2 linked regions of the Saccharopolyspora erythraea NRRL 2338 genome follow. The protein of the gene in region 1 binds, or shares a complex with, the protein of each later gene. Links are inferred from orthologs where the notes say so. Each region holds a gene or a part of one and is shown in the gene's direction. Other genes may lie near its edges. The genes, in order: SACE_RS01285 and SACE_RS04175.

Evidence for each region.
Region 2: the proteins of SACE_RS01285 (region 1) and SACE_RS04175 are in contact, whole or in part, in a cryo-EM structure (PDB 8Z21), measured with the Escherichia coli proteins. The link is inferred for Saccharopolyspora erythraea NRRL 2338 from one-to-one orthologs.

The regions. Positions count from the first base shown.
Region 1 is NC_009142.1:291,293-300,686, forward strand. The notes cover bases 3,995-6,815. They hold SACE_RS01285 (ABC transporter ATP-binding protein), read left to right. Parts: upstream 3,995-4,819; coding sequence 4,820-5,812; downstream 5,813-6,815. Other genes in these bases: SACE_RS01280 (ABC transporter permease), read left to right, coding at 3,995-4,802; SACE_RS01290 (ABC transporter ATP-binding protein), read left to right, coding at 5,933-6,815. Also shown: recombination mediator RecR, read left to right, coding at 1-21; SACE_RS01265 (uridine kinase family protein), read left to right, coding at 369-893; SACE_RS01270 (ABC transporter substrate-binding protein), read left to right, coding at 1,043-2,731; SACE_RS01275 (ABC transporter permease), read left to right, coding at 2,852-3,862; more of SACE_RS01280, read left to right, coding at 3,873-3,994; more of SACE_RS01290, read left to right, coding at 6,816-7,039; SACE_RS35980 (DUF4236 domain-containing protein), read left to right, coding at 7,102-7,269; SACE_RS01295 (EamA family transporter), read right to left, coding at 7,306-8,223; SACE_RS01300 (LysR family transcriptional regulator), read left to right, coding at 8,297-9,193; SACE_RS01305 (HAMP domain-containing sensor histidine kinase), read right to left, coding at 9,201-9,394. UniProt on the Escherichia coli protein: Part of the ABC transporter complex OppABCDF involved in the uptake of oligopeptides and of the ABC transporter complex MppA-OppBCDF involved in the uptake of the cell wall murein tripeptide L-alanyl-gamma-D-glutamyl-meso-diaminopimelate.
Region 2 is NC_009142.1:942,938-952,271, forward strand. What follows is about bases 2,849-5,609. They hold SACE_RS04175 (ABC transporter permease), read left to right. Parts: upstream 2,849-3,646; coding sequence 3,647-4,573; downstream 4,574-5,609. Other genes in these bases: SACE_RS04170 (peptide ABC transporter substrate-binding protein), read left to right, coding at 2,849-3,572; SACE_RS04180 (ABC transporter permease), read left to right, coding at 4,566-5,537; SACE_RS04185 (ABC transporter ATP-binding protein), read left to right, coding at 5,549-5,609. Outside these bases: SACE_RS04160 (lytic transglycosylase domain-containing protein), read left to right, coding at 1-390; SACE_RS04165 (Ppx/GppA phosphatase family protein), read left to right, coding at 762-1,736; more of SACE_RS04170, read left to right, coding at 1,941-2,848; more of SACE_RS04185, read left to right, coding at 5,610-6,580; SACE_RS04190 (ABC transporter ATP-binding protein), read left to right, coding at 6,573-7,574; SACE_RS04195 (S10 family peptidase), read right to left, coding at 7,826-9,304. UniProt on the Escherichia coli protein: Part of the ABC transporter complex OppABCDF involved in the uptake of oligopeptides and of the ABC transporter complex MppA-OppBCDF involved in the uptake of the cell wall murein tripeptide L-alanyl-gamma-D-glutamyl-meso-diaminopimelate.

The DNA.
Region 1 (9,394 bases):
TCCGGGCGTCGGGCTGTTTGAAGCGCCAGATGGCGCTTCAAATGGCGCGCCAGCGCCATCCGGCCGAAGGACGGGTCCGAAGCGCCAGATGGCGCTTCGGATGGCGCTCCGCGCCATCCGGCCGAAGGACGGATGCAGGACTCCGGTGGCGAAAGTGTGATGGGGACGGCCCGTACCAACTCGGCCGAATGGCCGGTGACGGGCTGTCCTTCTGGAGTGCTTCCTTTCTGATGCATCAGTCCGCACATCCTCGCTCTGAACAGGGCGTCCGGCCTTCGGCCGGACGGCGCGAGGCGCCATCGGAAGCCCCATCGGGGGCTTCCGACACCGCTGCCCTGGTTCGCGCCGCCGCGCCGCGTCTCGGCGCGGTGCGGCTGGTCGCCGTCGACGGACCCTCCGGGTCCGGCAAGTCGGTGTTCGCCCGCGGCCTGGTGGCCGCGCTGCGCGCGGACGGCCTGCGCACCGCGCTGGTGCCGACCGATGACTTCGCCACCTGGGACGAGCCGGTCGGGTGGTGGCCGCGCCTGGCCGAGGGCGTTCTCGATCCGTTGCGGCGCGGCGAGCCCGGCCGCTACCAGCGCACCGAATGGCCCGGCGGGGAGCCGGTCCTCGGTGCGTGGGTCGACGTCGAGGTGCCCGACGTCCTGGTGGTCGAGGGCGTTTCGTCCGCCCGGCGCGCGGTGGCCGACCGGCTGTCGCTCGCCATCTGGGTCGAGGTCGGCGATCCCGCTCTGCGGCTGGAGCGCGCGGTCGCCCGCGACGGCGAATGGAGTCGTCCGCACCTGCTCCGTTGGCAGGAGTTCGAGCGCCGCTGGTTCGCCGAGGACGGCGCGAAGCACCGCGCCGACATCCTCCGCCAACGATCTTCACCGTTGTCCCGCCAACGCCGCTGAGCGCCGAAAACGTTGGCAACACTGGGAAAAACGGCGATCCCCTTAGGTCGCCCTAAGTAGCTGGATCGTAACCTCAAGGCCTCCCCGTGCGCGAAATGCCAGGTTAGTCTCACGTCACTCTGAGACCTGAGACACACCGAGGTGCTTTGATGAGTAAAGCTCCGTCGACGCCGCACCGGACATTGCGGCGGCGCGTCGCGACCGCGGGGATCGCCTGCACCATGGCGGTCACGCTTGCGGCCTGCGCCACTTCGCAGCGAGGCGAGAACGCCGGCGGCGAAGGCGGCACCCTGACCTTCGGTGCTGCGGGCGCCCCGGACCTGTTCGACCCCTTCTACGCATCCGACGGCGAGACCTTCCGCGTCACCCGGCAGATCATGGAGGGCCTGGTCGGCTTCGAACCGGGCACCGCCGAGGTCGAACCGGAGCTGGCCAAGAGCTGGGAGTCCACACCGGACGGCAAGACGTGGACGTTCAAGCTCAACGAGGGCGTGAAGTTCCACGACGGCACCGACTTCAACGCCGAGGCCGTCTGCAAGAACTTCGAGCGCTGGTACCACCAGACCGGCGCGGGCCAGAACCAGGCGCTCTCGTACTACTGGATCGAGAACTTCGGTGGGTTCGCCGACGGCCAGACGCCGTCGCTGTACTCCTCCTGCGATTCGCCGGACCCGGCGACCGCGGTGATCCACCTGACGCGCGCGACGTCGAAGTTTCCGGACCTGCTCGGTCTTCCGTCGTTCAGCATGCAGTCGCCGGCCGCGATGGAGCAGTACCAGGCCAACAACGTCCAGGCCCAGGGCGACAGCTTCTCCTACCCCGAGTACGCCAAGGCGCACCCGACGGGCACCGGGCCGTTCAAGTTCAGCGGCTACGACGAGGGCAACCAGACCATCAAGCTGGCCCGCAACGACCAGTACTGGGGCGAGAAGGCCAAGATCGGCGAGCTGATCTTCCGGATCATCCCCGACGAGACCTCGCGCAAGCAGGAGCTGGAAGCCGGCAGCATCGACGGCTACGACTTCCCCAACGCCGCCGACCTGCAGGCGCTGCGCGACGCCGGGCACAACGTGCTGGTGCGCGACCCGTTCAACATCATGTACCTGGGCTTCACCCAGAAGAACAACCCGGCGCTGAACGACCTGCGGGTGCGCCAGGCCATCGCCTACGCGCTGGACCGCGACAACCTGGTCAAGGCCAACATGCCCGAGGGCGCCGAGGTGGCCACCCAGTTCTACCCGGACACCGTCGAGGGATACGCCCCGGACGTGCAGAAGTACCCGCACGACCCGGAGAAGGCCAAGCAGCTGCTCGCCGAGGCAGGGCAGCAGAACCTGACGGTCAACTTCTACTGGCCGACCGAGGTCACCCGGCCCTACATGCCGGACCCCCAGGGCATCTACAACGCGCTGGCCGAGGACCTGCGCGCCGTGGGCATCACGGTGAACCCGGTCAGCAAGCCGTGGAACGGCGGCTACATCGACGACGTCGACAACGCCCGCGCCGACATCTTCCTGCTCGGCTGGACCGGCGACTACAACACGCCGGACAACTACATCGGCACGTTCTTCGGCACGCCGACGAACCGCTTCTACACCGCGGGCGCACCGTGGGGCGAGCAGCTCGCCGCCGAGCTGCGCGCCGCCGACAGCGAGCCCGACGAGGGCAAGCGGCAGGCGATGTACCAGCAGATCAACCGCAAGCTGCTGGCCGAGTACCTGCCCGCGGTCCCGCTGTCGCACTCGCCGCCCGCGCTCGTGCTCAACGAGCGGGTGAAGGGCCTGGTCCCCTCGCCGCTGACGGACGAAGAGTTCGCGACGGTGAGCCTCTCCGAGTGACGTGACGGCGTTGCGCCGACCCGGCTCCGGTCGTGGCGCTGCCGGTTGTGACCGGCAGCGCCACCGGCCTGGACGGGGGCGCGGCGCGCACGTCGCGCACGGACCGACCTTGGGGGACTAGTGCTCCGCTATACGGTTCGACGGCTGGCGCAGCTCGTGCTGGTCGTCGCTGTGCTGTCCGTCCTGCTGTTCGCCTGGCTGCGGGCGCTGCCCGGCGGCCCGGTGTCGGCGCTGCTGGGCGACCGGGCGACGCCCGAGTCCCGCGCGAAGCTCGAGGCGCAGCTCGGCCTGGACCAGCCCATCTTCGTGCAGTACTGGAAGTTCCTGGAGCGCGCCGTCACCGGCGACTTCGGCACCTCCACCGGTGTCCAGCGCGGTGCGCCCGCGCTGGAGGTCTTCCTGGTGCGCTTCCCGGCGACGCTGGAGCTGTCGATCCTGGCGCTGCTGCTGGCGGTCGCGGTCGGCATCCCGCTCGGCTACCTGGCGGCCCGGCGCCGGGGGAGCTGGCTGGACAACCTGAGCATCACGTGGTCGCTGGTGGGCGTCGCGGTTCCGGTGTTCTTCCTGGCGTTCCTGCTGAAGTTCGTCTTCGCCGTCGAGCTCGGCATGCTGCCCGCCTCGGGCCGCCAGGACACCGGGATGGACGCGACGCGGGTGACCGGCTTCTACATCCTCGACGGGTTGCTGACCCGGGAGTGGGACGCGGCGTGGAACGCCTTCGTGCACCTGGTCCTGCCCGCGATCGCGCTGTCGACCATCCCGTTCGCGGTGATCTTCCGGATCACCAGGGCCGCGGTGCTCGACGTGATGGACGACGACTACGTGCGCACGGCGCGGGCGAAGGGCCTGAGCGCGATGGTGATCAGGACCAGGCACATCCTGCACAACGCGATGCTGCCGGTGGTCACCACGGTCGGCCTGCAGACCGGCGCGCTGCTGGCGGGCGCGGTGCTGACCGAGCGGGTGTTCAACATCCCCGGCATCGGGCAGGCGGTCGCGGTCGGCTTCCAGCGCAAGGACTTCCCCGTGCTGCAGGTCGTGATCCTGTCCGCGGCGATGGTGTACGTGCTGGTCAACCTGATCGTCGACCTCTCGTACGCGATGATCGACCCGCGGCTGCGGACGCGGTGAGGGGGCGGACGTGGTGCTGAACACGCGCAAGGCGCGAATCGACGAGCTCGCCGAGAGCACGGCCGACTCCGGGGTGAGCCTCGCCGCGTCGGCGTGGCGGCGGCTGCGGCGCAGCCCGGTCTTCCTGGTCGGCGCGGCGATCATCGGCATCTTCGTGGTGCTGGCCGTCACCGCGCCCTGGCTGGCGCCGCACGACCCGGCGCTGCGGGTCCTGGAGCACCAGGTCTCCCGCGCGACCAACACGATCCCGCCGCCGCAGGACGGGTTCCCGCTCGGCGGCGACCAGTACGGCCGCGACCTGTTCTCCCGGCTGCTGCTCGGTTCGCAGCAGACGCTGCTGGTCGCGGTGCTGGCCACGGTGATCGGCCTCGGCGGCGGTCTGGTCCTCGGTGTCACGGCGGGCGCGTTCGGCGGCTGGGTCGACTCGGTGGTCATGCGGATCGTCGACGTGATGCTTTCGGTGCCGTCGCTGCTGCTGGCCGTCTCGATCGGGGCGCTGTTCGCCAGCCAGACGCAGTTCACCGTGATCCTGGCGGTGGCCATCGTGCAGGTGCCGATCTTCGGACGCCTGCTGCGCGGCACGATGCTGGCGCAGCGCGCGAGCGACCACGTGCTGGCGGCTCGGGCGCTGGGCGTGCGGGAGACCGCGATCGTGTTCCGGCACATGCTGCCCAACGCGCTCGGCCCGGTCGTCGTGCAGGCCACGCTGGTGCTGGCGGTCGCGATCATCGACGCCGCCGCGCTGTCGTTCCTCGGACTCGGTGCCGCCGACGACTCGATCCCGGAGTGGGGCCAGATGCTCGGCGGCGCGCAGACCGTCATCGACTCGCACCCGCAGCTCGCGTTCTGGCCCGCGGGCTGCATCATCCTGGTCGCGCTGGGCTTCACCCTGGTCGGTGAGTCGCTGCGGGACGCGCTGGACCCGAAGAGACGACGCTGAGGACCTCGAGGACGAACATGGCGCTGCTGGAAGTCCGCGACCTCTCGGTGGTCTTCGCCCGCAAGGGCGAGCCGCCGGTGACCGCCGTGGACGGGATCTCCTTCGACGTCGAACCCGGGCGCACCGTCGGCCTGGTCGGCGAGTCCGGGTGCGGCAAGTCGGTCACCTCGCTCGCGATCATGGGACTGCTCCCGCCGCGCGGCGCGGAGGTCTCGGGCTCGATCACCTTCGACGGCACCGAGCTGCTCGGCCTGTCCCGCCAGGAGCTGGACAAGCGGCGCGGCCGGGACCTGAGCATGGTGTTCCAGGACCCGCTGACCTCGCTGAACCCGGTGGTCTCCATCGGCGTGCAGGTGGCCGAGGTCATCGAGCGGCATCGCGGTCTGCCCCGCAAGAAGGCCATGCCGGAGGCCGAGGAGCTGCTGGCCAAGGTCGGCATCCCGGACCCGCGCCGGAGGCTGCGGGAGTACCCGCACCAGCTCTCCGGCGGCATGCGGCAGCGGGCGCTGATCGCGATGGCGCTGGCGTGCCGGCCGCGGCTGCTGATCGCCGACGAGCCGACGACCGCCCTGGACGTCACCATCCAGGCGCAGATCCTGAACCTGCTGACCAAGCTGGTCGCCGAGACCGACACCGCGCTGATCATGATCACCCACGACCTGGGCGTGGTCGCCGGGCTCTGCGACGAGGTGAACGTGCTCTACGCGGGCCGGGTCGTGGAGCGTGCGGCCCGCCACGAGCTGTTCGCCCGGCCCCGGCACCCGTACACGGCGGGCCTGCTGTCGTCGATCCCCCGGCTCGACGCGACCAGGGGGCAGAAGCTCACCCCGATCAGGGGCTCGATCAGCGACAACATCCCGTGGGACGCGGGTTGCGCGTTCTGCCCCCGCTGCCCGAACGCGCTGGAGGTCTGCCAGCAGCAGACCCCGGAGGTCAGTGTGGACGTGGGGGCGCGCTTGCTGCGCTGCCACAACCCGGTGCGGGAATCGTCTTCCATGGAGGTCTCGTGAGCAACGCTTGTTCTACTGCTCGCGGGGCCGACCGGGTGCGGGTGTCCCGCAAGACGCAGGAGGTCTCGTGAGGGGCTTTTCCGCGAGCACGGCGACCACGACGACCTCGGGGGAGAGGGCATGACCGAGCAGCTCCTGGTGGAGGTCGACGACCTCGCGGTGCACTTCCCGATCAAGCGCGGGGTGGTGCTCGACCGCACGGTCGGCTACGTCTACGCCGTCGACGGGGTGTCGCTGCGCGTCCGCAAGGGCGAGACATACGGCCTGGTCGGCGAGTCGGGCTGCGGCAAGTCGACGCTCGGGCGCGCGCTGCTGCGCCTGGAGAAGCCGACCGGCGGCCGGGTGGTCTTCGACGGCACCGACCTGTCGGCGATGAAGGGCGAACGGCTGCGCCGTATGCGCCGTCGCATGCAGATGGTGTTCCAGGACCCGCTCGCCTCGCTCGACCCGCGGCAGTCGGTGGAGTCGCTGCTGGTCGAGGGGATACGCGCGCACGGTCTGGACAAGGGCCGCGAGTCCACGGCGAAGCGCCTGCGCGAGCTGCTCAGCGCGGTGGGGCTGCCGTCGACGTCGCTGCGCAAGTACCCGCACGAGTTCTCCGGCGGGCAGCGCCAGCGCATCGGCATCGCACGCGCGCTGGCGGTCGGCCCCGACCTGCTGGTCGCCGACGAGCCGGTGTCGGCGCTCGACGTCTCGGTGCAGGCGCAGGTGCTCAACCTGCTGGAGGACCTGCAGGACGAGTTCGGCCTGACCTACCTGGTGATCGCGCACGACCTCGCGGTCGTCCGCCACATCGCCGACCGGATCGGGGTGATGTACCTGGGCGGGATCGTGGAGGAGTCGGAGTCCGACGACCTCTACACCGAGCCCCTGCACCCCTACACGCGCGCGCTGCTGTCGGCGGTCCCGGTGCCGGACCCGGTCGTGGAGGACCAGCGGGAGCAGATCCTGCTCTCCGGTGACCTGCCCTCGCCGGCCGCGCCGCCGACGGGGTGCCGCTTCCACACCCGCTGCCCGTGGAAGCAGCAGACTCGCTGCGACACCGAACGCCCGGTGCTGCGCGAGATCTCCCCCGGTCACCGGGTGGCCTGCCACTACGCCGAGGAGATCCGCAGCGGCGCTATCGCCAAGCACGACGTCGAGGCCGAGGCGGTCGCGCCGGACGACTTCGGTGGCATCGCCGTCGGCTCCACCTCGCCGGCCTCGACCACCGAGGCGCTCGGCTGAGGAGCGCCTTCTCCGATGTCGGGTGGTTGCGCCGCTCGGCGATCGGTCGACACGATGGGGTCATGGGTTTCAAGCTGCGCAAGAGCTTCCGGATCGGCCCGCTGGTGCTGCACGTCACCCAGCGCGGCCTTTCCTCGTGGGGTCTGAAGGTCGGCCGCTGGTCGTGGAACGCCAAGACCCGCAAGCACACCTTCGACACCCCTGGACCGGGCTACTGGCAGTCGAAGTAGCGGCGAGCAGGCGGTTTCGCACACCGCCCGCCGTCGTCACCTCGCCGGCGTGAGCACCGGTTCCGGTTCCGGGAGCTCGACGGGCTTGCCGCGCCGGATGCTGCCGAGCAGCACCCCGCCCACCACGACGGCGCCCGCGACCAGCTCGAACGGGTCTGGCTGCTCGTTCAGCACCAGCCATGCCGAGGTGAACCCGACGACCGGCACCAGCAGGGTGAACGGCGCGACGGAGCTGGCCGGGTTGCGACCCATGAGCGCCGTCCAGACCCCCGAGCCGATCACCGTGGCGAAGACGATGATGTAGGCGAGCCCGCACAGCGCGTAGAGGCCGGTCTGCGTGGTGAACGACGTCCAGACCGCCTGCCAGCCCACCACCGGGCCCTCGACGAACGCCGACAGCGCGAACATCGGCAGCGGCGGCACGACCGACATCCACAGCGCCAGGTGCAGCGGGTTCTGCGGGTTCGCCTTGCGGTTGCACAGGTTTCCGAACGCCCAGCCCAGCGCGCCGAGCAGGGTCAGCACGACCGGCAGCAGCGCGGCGTCCTGCGCCCGGTTCCAGCCGATCGCGACCATGCCGAGCACCGCGATCGCGATTCCCAGACCCTGCAACGCGTTCAGCCGCTCTCGCAGCAGCAGCGCGCCGAGGATCACGGTGAACGGCGCGGAAGCCTGGAGCACCAGCGACGCCAGTCCCGTCGGCATCCCGACCTCGATCGCGACGAAGAGGAACGCGAACTGCAGCGTCCCGAAGCCGAGGCCGTAGCCGACCAGCCACTGCCACCGCACCTTCGGCCGCGGCACGAACAGGATCGTGGGCAGGGCGATCAGCGCGAAGCGCAGTCCGCCGAAGAACAGCGGCGGGAAGTGCTGAAGGCCGAAGTCGATAGCGATGAAGTTGACGCCCCACAGCAGGACGACGAACAGGGCCAACAACCGGTCTCTGGCAGTCACGCACTCGATGGTGAGCGCCGCTCACTATGAAGCACAAGCGATATAATCTGCAATATCGCTGTAGTATTCCTTCATGGATGTTCGGAGGCTGAGACTGCTGCGCGAGCTCGCCGACCGGGGCACCGTCACCGCGGTCGCGAAGGCGCTGGCCTACACACCGTCGGCGGTGTCGCAGCAGCTCCGCGCGTTGCAGGCCGAGGTCGGCGTCACCCTCACCGAACCGGCCGGGCGAGGTCTCCGGCTCACCGACGCGGGCCGGGCGCTGGCGGCCCGGGCCGACGAGGTGCTCGCGGTGCTCGACCGCGCCGAGGCCGAGCTGAACACCTACCGCTCCACGCCGCGCGGGACGGTGCGCGTGGCCCTGTTCCCCTCCGGCGCGCTGCTGTTGCTGCCCGGACTGCTGCGTCGGATGTCGGCGATCCGCGAGGTCTCGCTGGAGTGCCGGGACGTCGACATGACCCCGCCGGAGGTGCAGGCGCTGGTCGCCGACTTCGACATCGTGGTGGCCCACCGCGACGACCAGGCGCAGCCGTTCGACAGCGAGCGGATGGAGATCACGCCGCTGCTGCGCGAGCCCCTCGACGTCGCCCTCCCTCGCGGCCACCCGCTCGCGAGCCGGGATCGCGTCGAGCTGACGGAGCTGGCAGGCGAGCCTTGGGTGAGCGTGGACATCGGGTTCCCGGTCGACGACGTCCTGCGCTCGCTGGCGGTGCGCACCGGCACACGACCCAAGGTCGTGCAGCGCATCAACGACTTCCGCGTGATCGAGGCGCTGGTCGCCGACGGGTTCGGCGTGGCGCTGCTGCCGAGGTACACGGTCGACGATCCGCGCCTGGTGCTGCGCCCGCTCGCGGGCGTGCGCGCGGGCCGCAACGTGGAGGCGGTCTCCCGCCGGGGCGCGTCGGAACGGCCCGCGGTCCGGGCGGTCTTCGACGCCCTGCTGGCCGAAGCGGCGAGCGTGACGGGGTAGTCGGGTGCTACGCGGTTGACGGGCCGGGCGCGTCCGATCCGGTGGCCGACCGGTCGCCGCGCGGCAGGGTGAGGGTGAAGACGGCACCGCCGTCGTTGTGCACGGTGATCCGCCCACCGTGCACGAGGGCGTTCTGCTGGGCGATTGCCATGCCCAGGCCGCTGCCGTCGGTCGCGCTGCGCGCCCGGTCGCCCCGAACGA
Region 2 (9,334 bases), 650 kb from region 1 along the record:
CCTCCGCCGGACAGCAGCACGCCGCCTCCGGACAGCACGACACCGCCTCCGGAGAGCAGCACACCGCCGGAGAGCACGACTCCTCCGCCGGACAGCAGCACGCCGCCCCCGGACAGCACGACGCCGCCTCCGGACAGCAGCACGCCTCCGCCCGGCAGCAGCACGCCGCCGGAGGAGCCGGGGCCGCCGTCGTCGTGCCAGGTGCCGGTGCTGCACAACGGCGAGTTCGTGACCGAGCAGGACAGGCCGACGGCCGGGAACGACCTCCCGCCGGGCCGCACCGATCCCGCCGCGGCGACCGCCGGCGCGACCGTCTACGTGGAGCCGGGCGACGGAGGGTCGCTGGTGCCCTGCGTCGTGCCGGACGACTACGCGCCCGCGCAGCGGTGATGTCCGGGGGGTGAAACCGGCCGGCCCGGCAGGCGGTGTTCCTGGTGCGAGGGACGCCGCCTGCCGCTGCCCGGGCCCGCGATACCACCGGTCGAGGTCGCTCGACTGGTTGGAGTTGGCTTGGCAGGCGGGTGAATCTCTCCTGGATCACCCGTTTTCGCCCGGCGGTTCGCGCCCTCGCCCCGGGCGCGCTGAGTTACCACGGGTCACCCGTCCGAAGGAGTCCGCGCGCTCCACTTTCGTGTGACACGGCGTTGCGGTACCACGCGCGTGCGTCCGCCGGGCGCGCAACTAGCGTGGGGGCCGACAAGCGCGCAGCGCGCGGCGGGCCTGCGGCGGCCGGCCGGCGCACGTATCGAGGAGGACCAGCGATGTCACGTGTCGCGGCGATCGACTGCGGAACGAACTCCATCCGGCTGCTCGTCGCCGACGTGACGGTCTCCCCGGGGCCGGATTCGGATCCCGACGGCGGGACGCGGCACCTGCGCGACATCCACCGCGAAATGCGAATCGTGCGGCTCGGCCAGGGCGTCGACGCCACCGGCAGGCTCGCCGACGAGGCGCTCGAGCGCACGCGGGCCGCGCTTGTCGACTACGCCAACATCGCGCGCCGCAAGGGTGTGGAGCGCATCCGCATGGTGGCGACCTCGGCCACGCGGGACGCCTCCAACCGCGAGGAGTTCTTCGCCATGGTGCGCGAGACCCTCGGCATCGACGCGGAGGTGATCACCGGTGACGAGGAGGCGCGGCTGTCGTTCATCGGCGCGGTCGGCGACCTGGACCCGCAGGACGGGCCGTTCGTGGTCACCGACGTCGGCGGCGGCTCGACGGAGCTGGTGGTCGGCACCTGGGACGGCGTGCGCGCCGACATCACCGCCGCGTACTCCGCCGACATCGGCTGCGTCCGGCTGACCGAGCGCAGCCTGCACGGCGACCCGCCGGCCGAGGACGAGGTCCGCGAGGCCGTCAAGGTCGCGCGCGGCATTCTGGACGACGCGTTCGCCGCCGTCGATTCCTCGGATGCCCGGACCTGGGTGGGGGTCGCCGGAACGGTCACGACGCTTTCGGCCATCGCGCAGAATCTGCCGGAGTACGATCCCGCCGCCATTCACCTTTCACAGATATCCCGGAATGGACTCGAACGGACAACCGAGCAGTTGTTGTCGATGACCCACGACGAGCGCGCCGGGATCGGCTCCCTGCACGCCGGCCGGGTGGACGTGATCGTCGGCGGCGCGCTGGTGGTGAAGGTGCTGGCAGAGGAGCTGTCGGAACGCGCCGGAATCGACTCGATCACCGTCAGTGAACACGACATCCTGGACGGCATCGCCCTGTCTATCAGCTAGTTCCCGGAGTGTGGTCGTCCTATTCCACCTTCTGAGTGACGGGGTTTCTGGATCGAGCCAGAAGGTGACGGCTTTGTGACAGCGGATTGCTGTGAGCCCGTTCTCACTTATGTTTACGCTCGTCTGACGCGGCGGTGAACGCCGCCGTGCGTGGTGACCCCCGAAAATCCCCGACGGGGCACACGTGGAAGCGGGAGGACGTACATGCGAAAGGGACGCTTGGCCGCTCTGGTCGCGGTCCCAATGGCGGTGGCGATGCTCGCCAGTGCCTGCGGCGGAGGCGGCAGCGCCTCGGGTGAGGACGGCATCGTCACCCTCGACTGGGGCGAGCCGGAGAACCCACTGGTTCCTGGCAACACGACCGAGGAGAACGGCGGCTTCATCATCGACGCCCTGTTCACCGGCCTGGTCGAGTACCGGGCGAGCGACCTGAAGGTCGAGAACGCGGTCGCGGAGTCGATCACCACGACCGACAACACGAACTTCACCATCAAGCTGAAGCCGGGCTGGACGTTCCACGACGGCACCCCGGTCAAGGCCAAGAACTTCGTGGACGCCTGGAACTACACCGCCTACGGCCCCAACGGCTTCCAGGGTGCGAGCTTCTTCGAGCAGGTCGACGGCTACGACGTGGTCCACCCGAAGGACCCCGACGGCGAGGCCGGCCCCGCGTCCCCGCCGACGCCGCCGACGAAGGAGATGTCGGGCCTCAAGGTCGTCGACGACAACACCTTCACGGTCAAGCTCAAGAGCCCCTTCACGATCTTCCCCGTCGTCCTGGGCTACTCGGCCTACAAGCCGCTTCCCGACTCGTTCTTCGCCGACCCGAAGAAGTTCGAGGACCACCCCATCGGCAACGGTCCGTTCAAGTTCGTCGACCGCACGCCGAACGTCGAGCTCAACGTCGCCACCTACGAGAACTACGCCGGCGCGGACAAGCCGCAGATCAAGGGCGCCAAGTTCAAGGTCTACGAGCAGCTCGACGGTGCCTACCAGGACCTGGTGTCGGGCAACCTCGACTTCCTGCGCGCGATCCCGGTCTCGGCCCTGGTCGGCGACAAGTGGAAGCAGGACCTCGGTGAGCGCGCCAAGGAGAAGCCGGGTCTGCTGACCCAGAACATGGGCTTCCCGATCTACGACGAGCGGTTCAAGAACCCGCTGCTGCGCAAGGCGATCTCGATGTCCATCGACCGCAAGACCATCACCGAGACGGTCTTCGCCGGTGGCCGCGACCCGGCGGACGGCTTCGCCACCCCCGCCGTCGAGGGCTACGTGCCCAACCAGTGCGGTGAGGCCTGCGAGTTCAACCCGGAGAAGGCCAAGCAGTACCTGGCCCAGGCCGGTGGCTTCCAGGGCACGCTGACCGTCAAGACCAACGGCGACGGCGGCCACAACGAGTGGAGCGAGGCCGTCGCGGCCAGCATCCGCCAGAACCTGGGCATCAACGTCGTCTTCACCCCGGTCCCGACCTTCGGCGAGTTCCGGCAGACGGCGAACGCCTTCCAGTTCGACGGCCTGTTCCGCACCGGGTGGAAGGCCGACTACCCGAACCTGGAGACCTTCCTGACCCAGCTGTACCGCACCGGGGCGTCGTCGAACGACTACGGCTACTCCAACCCGGCCTTCGACGCGGCACTCGACCGGGCGAACGCGGCTCCCACGATCGAGGAGGCGAACAAGGGTTACGCCGAGGCGGAGAAGCTGCTGGGTCAGGACCTGCCGATCGTCCCGCTGTGGACGCAGCCGGTCCAGTACGGGTTCTCGGAACGGATCGCAGCGGGCGAGGTCAAGGCTTACCGTGAGCTTGACCTGACCACTGTGCGTCTCAACCCGTAACGATCCGCACGCGCGCCCGGCCCGTCGAGACCCGGCGGGCCGGGCCCCGCGCTGGCTTGTTTGAGGAGGCCCTGATGGGTCGTTACCTGCTGCGACGGCTGTTGCAGCTGATCCCGGTGTTCATCGGCACCACGCTGATCATCTACTTGCTCGTCTGGGCGATCCCCGGCGACCCGTTCGCCGGCAAGTGCGGCGACCGCGGCTGCCCGCCGGAGTACATCGCGGAGATGCACGCGAAGTACAACCTGGACGATCCGCTGATCATCCAGTATTTCAAGTACCTTGGGAAGCTCTTTACGGGTGACTTCGGCGAGACCTACGCCGGCATCCAGGTCAGCCAGCTGATCGAGAACGCCTATCCGGTCACGATCAAGCTCGCGCTCGTCGCGCTGATCATCGAGGCGGTCATCGGCCTGCTCGCCGGCATCGTGACCGGCCTGCGGGGCCGCAGCTTCCTGGACAACCTGGTGCTGGTGTCCACGCTGTTCCTGATCTCGCTGCCGGTGTTCGTCACCGGTTTCGTGATCCAGATCTCGCTCGGCACCGAGCTCGGCATCATCCGGCCCACCGTCAGCTCCGACCCCTCGATCGGCGAGCTGATCGCGCCGGGCTTCGTCCTCGGGTCCCTGTCGATGGCCTACGTGGCCCGGCTGACCAGGACGAGCCTGATGGAGAACCGCCGGGCGGACTACGTGCGCACCGCGGTCGCCAAGGGACTCGAACCCAAGCGGGTGGTGGGGGTGCACCTGCTGCGCAACTCCGTGATCCCGGTGATCACGTTCCTGGGCACCGACCTCGGCGCCCTCATGGGCGGTGCGATCGTCACAGAGGGCGTGTTCAACATCAGGGGCATCGGCGGACTGATCTTCCGGTCCATCCTCACCAAGGAAGGGACCACCGTCACCGGGATCGTCACCCTGCTGGTGATCGTCTACCTGCTGATGAACCTGATCGTGGACCTCCTCTACGCGGCTCTCGACCCGAGGATCCGATATGACTGAGCCTGCCGAATCCACCCACCACGTCGCCGTCGCCGCCGTGCGCGACGGATCGGGCGGGGACGCGCTCGCCGCGCCCCTCGGCCAGAAGGCGAAGAAGCCGCGCGGGCTCTGGGGCGACGCCTGGCACGACCTGCGCAGGCGCCCGCTGTTCATCATCGCGACGTCGATCATCGCCGTCCTGCTGTTCATCGCGGCCTTCCCCGGCGTGTTCACGTCGGTGGACCCGAACTTCCAGGACCTGTCCAAGGCCCGCGACCTGCCGTCGGCCGAGGCGTGGTTCGGCTACGACAACCTCGGGCGCGACCTGTGGGCCAGGGCGATCCACGGGACCAGGGCCTCGATCATCGTGGGCATCATGGCCACGCTGCTGACGGTGCTGCTCGGTGCCACCGTCGGGCTGCTGGCCGGCTACTACGGCGGCTGGGCGGACAACCTGCTGTCCCGGTTCTCCGAGATCTTCCTCGGCCTGCCCTTCGTGCTCGGTGCCATCGTCATCCTGACCACCTTCAACGCCGAGGTCGCGGTGCCCAGCGGCACCCGGGTGGTCACCCAGGTGGTGCTGTCGATCGCGATCCTGTCGTGGCCGATGGCGATGCGGATCATGCGGTCGGCGGCGATCGCGGCCAAGCAGCAGGACTACGTCAAGGCCGCCAGGGCGCTGGGGGCCGGCGCGCCGCGGATCATCCTGCGGCACATGCTGCCGAACTGCCTGGCGCCGGTGATGGTCTACGCCACCATCGCGCTCGGCGCGTTCATCGGCGCGGAGGCCACGCTGTCGTTCCTCGGCATCGGCCTGCGCTACCCGGTGGTCTCGTGGGGCGTGATGATCGCGGACTCCCGAAACTACATCCAGGGCGCGCCGCACCTGCTGCTGTTCCCCGCCCTGTTCCTGGTCGTCACAGTCCTGGCGTTCGTGATGCTCGGTGACGCCGTCCGCGACGCGCTCGACCCGAAGCAGAAGTAGGAGGATCCGGCATGACCGCTGTGGACGAGAAGTCCTCCCAGCACTCCTCCGACAAGCCCCAGGGGCCGCTGCTGGAGGTCGAGGACCTGCACGTGGAGTTCCGCACCAGGGACGGCGTGGCCAAGGTCCTCAACGGCGTGAGCTACCACGTCGACAAGGGCGAGACGCTGGCCGTGCTCGGTGAGTCGGGCTCGGGCAAGAGCGTCACCGCCCAGACGATCATGGGAATCCTGGACATCCCGCCGGGCGTGATCACCGGCGGCTCCATCCGCTACAAGGGCGAGGAGCTGCTCAAGGCCAACGAGGCGCGGCGCAGGGAGCTGCGCGGCGAGTCGACGGCGATGATCTTCCAGGACGCGCTGTCGGCGCTGAACCCGGTCTACACCGTCGGGTTCCAGATCGCCGAGCAGCTGCGGATGCGGCGCGGGATGTCCCGCAAGGACGCGATGAACCGCGCCGTCGAGCTGCTGGACCAGGTGAAGATCCCCAACGCCAAGCAGCGCGTGAAGGAGTTCCCGCACCAGTTCTCCGGCGGCATGCGGCAGCGCGCGATGATCGCGATGTCGCTGGCGCTGGACCCGGAGCTGCTGATCGCCGACGAGCCGACCACGGCGCTCGACGTCACCGTGCAGGCCCAGATCATGGACCTGCTCGACGATCTGCGCCGCGAGCGCGGCATGGGGCTGATCCTGATCACCCACGACCTCGGTGTGGTCGCCGAGGTGGCCGACCGGATCGTGGTGATGTACGCGGGGCGGATCGTGGAGTCCGCCGACGCGTACTCGCTGTACCGCAAGCCGGGCCACCCCTACACCGAGGGCCTGATGCGGTCCATCCCGCGTCTGGACCTCAAGGGCCAGGAGCTGGACACCATCAAGGGCCTGCCGCCGAACCTGCTCAACGTCCCGCCGGGCTGCCCGTTCCACCCGCGGTGTCCGCGGGCCGAGGATCGGTGCAGCCGGGAGGTGCCCGCCTTCCACCAGCTCGGGCTGGGCCGGGCCAGCGCATGCCACTTCGCGGAGGAGCTGATGACCCGTGACTGAGCCGATCCTCCAGGTCCGGGATCTGGTCAAGCACTTCCCGGTGACCCAGGGCGTGCTGTTCCGGCGCACCATCGGGCACGTCCGGGCGGTCGACGGCGTGTCGTTCGACCTGCACAAGGGCGAGACGCTCGGTGTCGTCGGCGAGTCCGGGTGCGGCAAGTCGACCCTCGCGCAGGTGCTGATGCGGCTGGAGAAGCCGACCAGCGGAAGCGCGCTGTTCGAGGGGCGGGACATGTTCCGGATGCGCGGCTCGGAGCTGCGCAAGCTGCGCCGGGACATGCAGATCGTGCTGCAGGACCCCTACACCTCGCTGAACCCCAGGCGCACCGTCGGCGACATCGTCGGCGAGCCGTTCGAGATCCACCCCGAGGTGGCGCCGAAGGGGCAGCGCAGGCAGAAGGTGCAGGAGCTGCTGGAGGTCGTGGGGCTCAACCCCGAGCACATCCAGCGCTACCCGCACCAGTTCTCCGGTGGTCAGCGGCAGCGCATCGGCATCGCCCGCGCGCTGGCGCTGCGGCCGAAGGTGATCGTCTGCGACGAGCCGGTGTCGGCGCTGGACGTCTCGATCCAGGCGCAGGTGATGAACCTGCTCGGCGAGCTGCAGCAGGAGTTCGGGCTGTCGTACGTCTTCATCGCCCACGACCTCGGCGTGGTGCGCCACCTGTCGGACCGGGTGGCGGTGATGTACCTCGGCAAGGTCGTCGAGATCGGCACCGACGAGCAGATCTACGAGCACCCGCAGCACCCCTACACGCAGGCGCTGCTGTCGTCGGTCCCGGTGCCGGACCCGACGCTGCGGGGCAGGCGGGAGGTCATCCGGCTCACCGGCGACGTGCCGAGCCCGGCCAACCCGCCCTCGGGCTGCCGGTTCCGCACCCGCTGCTGGAAGGCGCAGGAGATCTGCGCCGAGAAGCAGCCGGAGCTCACCGTCCGGATGGGCGAGCACCCCTCGGCGTGCCACTTCGCCGAGGAACGCCCGCACGTCGTGGCCTGATCCGCGCGCATCTGCGACGCCCGCCCTCCACCCGGAGGGCGGGCGTCGTGCTTTCGGGGCTCATTGCTCGGCTTTCAGCATCGCGTTGCAGCCGCGACGGCCCGAGGCACCGATCTGGAGCCAGAAGTCGCACTGGCGTGGAAGGACAATCCGGGGACAATGCCGACTATGGATGGGGGCGAGAAACGAACGCGGCCCCGCTCCGTCTCCGGAGCAGGGCCGCGGTCAACGCCGAGCGCGTCGTCCGTCCACTAAGGACGTTCGCCCGACACGAAGGCCGCCAGGTCCGCCGACTGCTGGATCCGCGACGGCTCGTGCACGTACATCATGTGCCCCGCGTCGTAGTAGCGGACCTCGATGTTCTCCCGCAGCTGCGGCGGGATCGTCAGCCGGGCCAGCACGTGCTCGGCGGCGAAGTGCGGCGTGGCGCCGTCGGTGTAGCCGCAGGCGACGTGGACGCGCAGGTGCGGGTTGGCGCGCATGGCCGCGCTCAGCTTCTCCACCACCGACACCGACGCACCCTCGAACTCCTTGTACGACCAGGGCTGCACCCGGCTGCTCAGGGTCTCGTAGGGCAGGTCGTTGACGTAGTCGAGCTCGGCGCGCAGGTAGTGGTTGATGCCCGCCGCGTAGGCGCCGCGGATGCCGGAGATGCTCGGGTCGTCGGAGAAGTGCTCGCCCGCCGCGTCCGGCTCCCAGCCGGTGAACCGCCCGTCCATCCGGCCGACGGTGCGCCGCTGGTCCCGCAGCAGCTCGGTGAAGAACCGGATGTGCTCGATGCGCAGGTTGGCACGGTCGACGTAGTCCTCCGACAGACCGGTCAGCCGCGCGGTGCGGCGCACGATGTCGGCGCGCTCCTGCTCGCTCAGCCGCGCGCCGCGCGCGAGGGCGAGCGGGTAGTCGCCGGAGGCGAACTCCTCGGCCTCGGCGACCACCTCGTGCAGCGGGCGGTCGCCGTGCTTGCCGTGGTAGTGCGCGATCGCGGCGTAGGTCGGCAGGAACAGCGCGTAGGGCTGGTCGTTGCCTTCGGTGAAGCGGATGGTGCCCATGTCGAGCACCGACGAGATCAGCAGCAGGCCGTTGGGGTAGAGACCGTGGCGGTTCTGCAGGTGCTCGGCCAGCGCCGCCGCGCGCAGCGTGCCGTAGGACTCGCCCGCCAGGTACTTCGGCGACAGCCAGCGGTTGTTGCGCGAGGTCCACAGCCGGATGACCTCGGCGATCGACTCGATGTCGCGCGCGTAGCCGTGGAAGTCGGTGGCCTCCCCGCCCTCGACGGCGCGCGAGTAGCCGGTCGACACCGGGTCGATGAACACCAGGTCGCTGTGCGCCAGCAGGGTTTCGGCGTTGTCGGCCAGGCCGTAGGGCGGGGCGGCGAGGTCGCCGGCGTCGCCGGAGAGCACGCGGCGGGGGCCGAGCACGCCCAGGTGCAGCCAGACGCTCGACGAGCCGGGGCCGCCGTTGAAGGCGAAGGTGACCGGTCGGCTGGTGCCGGGCTCGACGTCGGCGACGTAGGCGGTGAGGAAGACCTCGGCCTTGGGCTTGAAGCCCTCGAACCTGCCGTCCTTGAAGGTCTCCTCCCGCAGCACGATCCGCCCGGTCGTGGCCGTGTAGGGCAGTTCGCCGCCGTCCACGGTGATCGAGTGGTGCGTGCTGACCAGATCGTCGACGGGCTCGGCCGGAGCGGTCGCTTCCTTGGTGGCCTCGTCGTTGTTCGCTTCGCTGGCTGCCATACCCCGCACTTTACGTGCCGCGAGACGCGG